DNA from 3 places in the Xanthobacter sp. DMC47 genome. Region 2 is predicted to be linked to each of the others. Evidence: predicted binding sites of a transcription regulator. Region 2 holds the regulator's gene; each other region holds the start of a gene.
What was found. The regulator LexA, encoded in region 2, represses DNA repair genes until DNA is damaged. The targets are predictions, from matches to a motif close to TGTTCNNNNTGTGTTCNG.

Region 1 (2,264 bases), on a different contig from region 2:
GATATAGAGCGGGTAAACGCTGGCGAAGCTGGTCGTATAGATGCGGTGCTTCTGCATGGGGCTGCCCTCACTGGGGAGGCGCGGAGGGCGGCGGACCCGGCGCGTCGAAATCCAGCTGCTCCAGCCGCAGCCCGCGCCGGGCGATCTTGTCGGCGGAGACGATGACGCGCTGCACGTCGTCACCCACTTGCGCGAAATGCTTGGCGAGATCGCCCACCCGCTCGCGCAGGCGGCTCACATCGTCCACGAGGGCGGCGACCTCCGTCCGCACGCGGTCCGCCTCCTCGCGCATGCGGGCATCCTTGGCGATGGCCTGCACCACCTGTACGGCCAGCATCAGCAACGAAGGGGAGACGAGCACCACACGCAGCCGATAGGCCTCCTGCACCACGCCGTCGAAATGCTCGCTGATCTCGGCGTAGACGGATTCCGACGGCACGAAAATGAGCGCCACGTCCTGCGTCTCGCCGGGGATGAAATAGCGCTCGGCCACGTCATAGACGTGCTTCAAGAGATCGTTGCGCAGGCGCTGGCCGGCGGCCTTGCGGTGCTCGGGGCTCGGCGCTTCGCGGAAGGCGGTGACGGCCTCCAGCGGGAATTTGGAATCCACCAGCAGCGGGCGCGGGTCGCCCGGCAGGAAGATGGCGCAGTCCGGCCGCTTGCCGTTGGAGAGGGTGTACTGGAAGGCGAAGCTACCGCGCGGCAGCCCGTCGGAGACGATGGCCTCCATCCGCGCCTGCCCGAAGGCGCCGCGCGCCTGCTTGTTGGCGAGCGTCTCGCGCAGGGAAACGACCTGCGCGGAGAGATCGCCGAGGCTGCGCTCGGCCGCCTCCACCATCACGAGGCGCTCGGCGATCCGCGTCAGGCTTTCATGGGTGGCGCGGGCGGCGGTCGAGAGCGTCTCGCCAAGGCGATGGGAGGTCTGGTCGAGGCGGTCGGAGACGGCGCGGGCAAGCTCGCTCTGCCTTTGGGCGAGGATCTCCGTCATGCTCTGGACGCGGCCGGCGGTCTCCGACTGCACGCGGACCAGCTCGCGCAGGCGGCGGTCCATCTCGTCGCGCCGCAGGGCTTCCTCGGAGGCGGCGGCGGCGCGCGCCCGCGACTGGCGCACGAGGCTCACCAGCACCAGAAACAGCAGCAGCGCCAGCACCGCCGCGGCGACCGCAGCCGCCTCGGCCACGGTGAAGGGCCGCCCGCCGAAGGTGAACAGCACAACCGGCATGCCTTGCTCTTGCGTGAACCTTCTCTTCTTACGTGATTCTCTTCCTTGAACAAACGGCGAACATGTTGACCTATGCGGCAGCTTCGCTTATCTCGCTCGAATGACGATCCGGCCCATCCTCATCATCCCCGAGCCCAAGCTGCGCACGCTTTCCGCCCCGGTCGAAAAGATCGACAACGAGGTGCGCAAGCTGGTGGAGGACATGTTCGAGACCATGTACGACGCCCCCGGCATCGGGCTGGCGGCCATACAGGTGGGTGTGCAGCGCCGCGTCATCACCATCGATGTGGCGCGCGACGGCGAGAACAAGAAGCCCATCGCCCTCATCAATCCCGAGATCATCGCCGCCTCGGAGGAGACCTCGGTCTACAGCGAGGGCTGCCTCTCCATCCCCGAATATTACGAGGAGGTGGAGCGGCCGGCGAAGGTGGCGGTGCGCTTCCTGGACGTGGAGGGCAAGACGCGGGAGGTGGAGGCCGAGGGCCTGTTCGCCACCTGCGTGCAGCACGAGATCGACCACCTCAACGGCGTGCTCTTCATCGATCATATCTCCAAGCTGAAGCGCGACCGGGTCATCAAGAAGTTCACCAAGCAGGCGAAGCACAAGGCCGAGGCCTGACCCCGTCGCAGCGGGCGATCACGGGACACGAGGTTCATGCGCATCGTCTTCATGGGCACGCCGGATTTCGCCGTGCCCACCCTCTCGGAGATCGTCGGGCGCGGCCATGAGGTGGTTGCGGTCTATACCCGCGCCCCTGCCCCGGCGGGCCGTCGGGGGCTCGACCTCACCCCCTCGCCCGTCCATGCGGTTGCCGAGCGCTTCGGCCTGCCGGTGTTCACGCCGAAAAGCCTGAAGGGCGAGGAGGCGGCGGACGCCTTCCGCGCCCATGATGCGGACGTGGCGGTGGTGGTGGCCTATGGCCTCATCCTGCCGCAGGCCATCCTCGATGCCCCGCGCCTTGGCTGCCTGAACCTGCACGGTTCCCTGCTGCCACGCTGGCGCGGCGCCGCGCCCATCCAGCGGGCCATCATGGCCGGCGAC
Region 2 (2,264 bases):
TCGCTCGCGTTGCTGGCCCTCTGCCTGCTGCGCGGCGTCCTCACCCTCGCGGCGCTGGTGCCCCTCGGCCTCGCCGCCCTGGTGGCAGGCGCGCCTCTGAAGCCGGACCTCCTCATAGCGCCCGATGCGCAGACGGTAGCGGTGCGGATGCCGGACGGGCGGCTTTCGGTGCTCGGCGCCTCGGGCCAGAAACTCGTGGTGGAGCAGTGGCTGACGCGGGAGGGCGACCGCCGCACGGCCGGAACGAAGGACCTTGCCGCCGGATTCACCTGCGATCCGCTCGGCTGCACCGCGCCGCTGCCCGGCGGCGGCACTATCGCCATTTCGCGCCGCGCCGAAAGCCTGGAGGCCGACTGCCTGAACGCCCGTATGGTCGTCACCCGCGATCCGCCGCCCAAGACCTGCCCAGCAGAGGTGCTGACCCCGGCGAAACTTGCGCGGACAGGGACGCTCGCCTTCGCCCTCCGCGACGGCGCGCTCGTCGCCGAATCCAGCCGCAAGGCTGGCGTATCCCGTCCCTGGATGGCGCCGCTGCCGCCGGAACCCATATCCGAACCCGCCACCGCCGATGCCGGCGACCCTCAGGCAGATGCGACCGCGCCCTGATGGGAGGGGCTTCAAGAGGCGTCGGGGTGAGGGGCAACGCCTCTAAGAAAAAGCGCAGGCGCCCGTTGAGCGTGGACCGCCGCGCCCCTCACCCCGTTCCGGATCTCCCGCAGGAGAAATAAGGATCAGTAGCGGCGCATCAGGCCGATGAGCCGGCCCTGGATGCGCACGCGGTCGGGCCCGAAGATGCGGGTCTCGTAGGCCGGATTGGCAGCCTCCAGTGCGATGGAGGCGCCCTTCTTGCGCAGGCGCTTGAGGGTGGCTTCCTCGTCATCCACCAGCGCGACGATGATGTCGCCGGTATCGGCGCTGTCGCACTTGCGGATGAGCACCGTGTCGCCGTCGAGGATGCCGGCCTCGATCATGCTGTCACCCCGGACCTCAAGGGCGAAGTGCTCACCGGATCCCAGCATCTCGGGCGGGATGTTCAGTGTGTGGCTGCGGCTCTGAATGGCGGAGATGGGCGTGCCGGCGGCGATGCGGCCCATGACCGGCACCGAGACCACCTGGCCCGCCTCGTCGTCCTCCGGCACCGGACGGACCTTGCCGAGGCTGCCCTCGATGACCGACGGGGAAAAGCCGCGCCCTGCGGACCGGGCGGAGGCAAGGCCCGGCGCCACGCTGTCGGGCAGGCGCACCACTTCCAGCGCACGGGCGCGGTTGGGCAGGCGGCGGATGAAGCCGCGCTCTTCAAGGGCGGTGATGAGGCGATGGATGCCAGACTTGGAGCGCAGGTCCAGCGCTTCCTTCATCTCGTCGAAGGAGGGGGGGACCCCGGTTTCCTTGAGCCGCTCATGGATGAAGCGCAGAAGGTCGTATTGCTTCCGAGTGAGCATTCCCTGGCCCCGTTCCTTGCAGGCACCGCCCGGAAGCGGCGCTCTCGGCCGGTCCCGATTCAAGGCGCATCCAGCCCGGTGCGCCGCGAAACAAATCATGAACAGTCTTTATCTGTTCCTTTTGTGTTCCGCAAGTGGTGAAGGCCCCGTTAACGCTCAATCGTCGAAGGGAATAATCTCGCAGGGGTCGCCGACGCGCCCCGCAGGCGCGAAGGGCGGGCGCACCAGAAGGCAGTCGGCGGCGGAGAGAATGCTCAGCATGGCGCTGTCCTGCGAGGCGCAGGGAATGGCGTGGATCGAGCCATCCGCGCGCCGGTCGAGGGTGGCGCGCATGAAATCCCGCCGCACATCGTTGGGCGGCAGGTCGGCCGCGAGGCGCGCCGGCACGGTCTCGGGGCCGGGGCGGGAATCACCCTGCAGAGCGCGGATGAGGGGGACGAGGTAGACCATCCCGCAGACGTGGGAGGACACCGGGTTACCCGGCAGCCCCAGCACCCGCACGGCGCCGCGATGGCCGAACATCAGCGGTTTTCCGGGGCGCAGCGCGATCTTATGCACCGAGAGGTCCACCCCCTCGGCCTTCAGCGCCGGGGCCATCAGGTCATGATCGCCCACGGAGGCGCCACCCGAGGAGACCACGAGATCGAATTCGCCGGAGAGCGCGCGCGCCACCACGGCGCGGATGGCCGCAAGGTCGTCCTTGATGAGGCCGAGGTCGGTCACATCGGCCCCGGCGCGGCGGGCGAGTTCGGCGAGGCCGAAGGCGTTGGAGACGACGATCTCGCTGCCGTTGCCGGTGCCCTGGCCGGGCAGCACCAGTTC
Region 3 (2,264 bases), on a different contig from region 2:
TCCGCGTCCTCGAAGACATCGTCTTCGAATTCGTCGTCATCGAGTTCATCGTCCTCCAGCTCGGAGGAAAGCGCCGCGTCGTCCTCGTCCAGTTCGTCGTCATCGTCGGAAAGGTCGATCTCTTCGGAGTCGTCTGTGTCGCCCTCCAGTTCGGCGACCTCATCGTCCTCGGAGTCTTCCTCCTCGAACGCGTCGTCCTCGGGTTCAGCGTCCTCGAGTTCAGCGTCCTTGGAGGCTTCAGGCTCGGAAACCTCGTTCTCGTCAGCGTCGATCTCGTCTTCGTCTAACTCTGCAATCTCCTCGGCGTCGGACAGCGCCTCCAGCACCGCGGCCTCGCTCTCCACCAAGCTGTCCTTCACATCGGCCGGCTCCGCAGCCACGGGATCGACATCCTGCTCCCCGGCGGGAGCGGGCGGGGTGGCGGCGCGGCCGAGGACGACGAGGCGCAGCAGGCTCCACAGGTGATCGGGGACGTCCGCCGTGTCGACCTCCGAAGCCGCCTCAGCCACGGCCTGCGGCGCGATGCCGGGCTCAAGGAGCGCAGGCTCCGACGCTTCCGCCGGGATCTCCTCGCCGGGGGCAGCCTCTACAAGCGCGGCATCGGAAACCGAGGGCGCGGGGACAGCCATGGCGGCCTCTTCCTCAACGGGAGGCAGGGCGGCCTGGGCCGCCGTCACCTCTTCCGGCACCGCGGCGGGCGCGGCGAAGGCGGTCTCCGTCGGGATATCCGCAAGCTTGGCGACAGGCTGCTGCGCCACCGGCTGGACCGCATCGTCCGCCGGCTCGAACAGGAAGTGCCAGCCGCGGCTCGACCCCTGGGTCGTGACCGGGGTGGGCACCTGCGGCAGGACTGGCGGCAGCGAGGGCGCGCCCGGCTCGCGGGGGCGCAGCAGATGGTCCGGAGTGCGGGTGAAGCGGGTGTTGGCGTCGAGGGTGAACGGCCGCAGCCAACTCGGGACCAGTTCGAGGTCGATCCAGCTGTGGGCGGTTTCGGCCGCCTCGAAGGCGCCCTCGTGGATGGCTGGATCGTATTCCGGAATCCGCTCGTAGAACGAGGGCAACCCACGTTCGGCGGCAGAATCGGCCGGCGGATCGAACGAGTCGTCCGGAGCGTAGGAAGGATACGCAAAAGGTCTCGGAGGACGGTTGAAGGAAGACATGTGAATCCGAAATCCGCAGCACCGGCGCCGTTTCGAGGACACTAGGGCGGGGGCGTTAAGGGGAGGTTTGCACCTCGCGACGAAGGTTTCAGGATACCTTATCTGTGAATCATGGGGACAAGCCCGCACCGCCCCACCGTCTGCGGCGGACCCGTTCCAGCCCCCGCAATCCCTGCTGCCGGACCTCCGTACGGTTGACATTCCGCCCTGCCGGAGTCCTTTTAAAAGAGAACAAAATAGGAACATTTGGCTCCGTCCATGCCCTCGTTTCCCCACCCGCAGCAGGCCCGGCGCGAGGATCTGGCAGCCCTGCGCCGCCGCATCGTCGAGATGGAACGGCTGTCCGCCTCGCCGGACGGTCCCGCCCGGCCGCGCCTGTCGCTCGGGGCGCCGTTGGACGAGGTGCTGGGGGGCGGCCTCGCCCGCGATGCGCTGCACGAGGCGTTCCCGGCGGAAAAGGGGAATGTCGCCGCCGTGTTCGGGTTCGCTCTTGCCCTCGCGGCCGGCACCCGCAAGCCGGTGCTGTGGGTGCGGCAGGACATGGCGGCGCTGGAGGGGGGTAACATCTACGGTCCAGGCTGCGCCGCCTTCGGGCTCGATCCGTGCCGCCTGATCCTGGTGGCCACCGCGGATGCTGCCGACACGCTGGGCGCCGCAGAGGAAGCCCTTGGCCATGGCGCCCTCGGGTTGGTAGTGGCCGAGCCCTGGGGATCCCCGCGGCTCATCGACCTCACCGCCACCCGCCGCCTCGCCCTGCGCAGCGAGCGCTCCGGCGTGCCAGCCCTCCTGCTGCGACCGGGAGCAGACCCCGGCCCCTCCGCCGCCGCCACCCGCTGGCGGGTCGCCGCAGCCCCCTCCCGGGTGGCGGGGGATGTTCCGACCTTCTGCCTCGGCCCGCCCGCCTTCGCGCTGGAAATCGAGCGCAACCGCCTCGGACCCACCGGCCGCTTCACCGTGGAATGGAATGCCCATGCCCGACGCTTCACCCCGGCGCCTCGCCGCGCTCTTCCTGCCGCGCCTGCCGACCGACCGGCTGCACCGCAGCCGGCGGGGGCCTCGCATGTGGTCTCCGGCTGGCGCCGCACCGGCTGAGACGCCGCTGGT

Region 1: the regulator LexA is predicted to act here: its motif matches at 1,268-1,285, upstream of ACT54R_RS08895 (DNA recombination protein RmuC).
Region 3: the regulator LexA is predicted to act here: its motif matches at 1,388-1,405, upstream of ACT54R_RS02430 (ImuA family protein).

What each region holds. Positions count from the first base shown of each region.
Region 1 is NZ_JBQUZM010000001.1:1,921,198-1,923,461, forward strand. It holds gene ACT54R_RS08890 (DUF2200 domain-containing protein) at 1-57, opposite strand, end outside; gene ACT54R_RS08895 (DNA recombination protein RmuC) at 68-1,222, opposite strand; gene def (peptide deformylase) at 1,323-1,841, shown strand; gene fmt (methionyl-tRNA formyltransferase) at 1,878-2,264, shown strand, end outside.
Region 2 is NZ_JBQUZM010000006.1:231,345-233,608, reverse strand. It holds gene ACT54R_RS23280 (ComEC/Rec2 family competence protein) at 1-606, shown strand, start outside; gene lexA (transcriptional repressor LexA) at 732-1,442, opposite strand; gene ACT54R_RS23270 (molybdopterin molybdotransferase MoeA) at 1,599-2,264, opposite strand, start outside.
Region 3 is NZ_JBQUZM010000001.1:503,143-505,406, forward strand. It holds gene ACT54R_RS02425 (DNA translocase FtsK) at 1-1,061, opposite strand, end outside; gene ACT54R_RS02430 (ImuA family protein) at 1,419-2,252, shown strand; gene ACT54R_RS02435 (DUF6504 family protein) at 2,221-2,264, shown strand, end outside.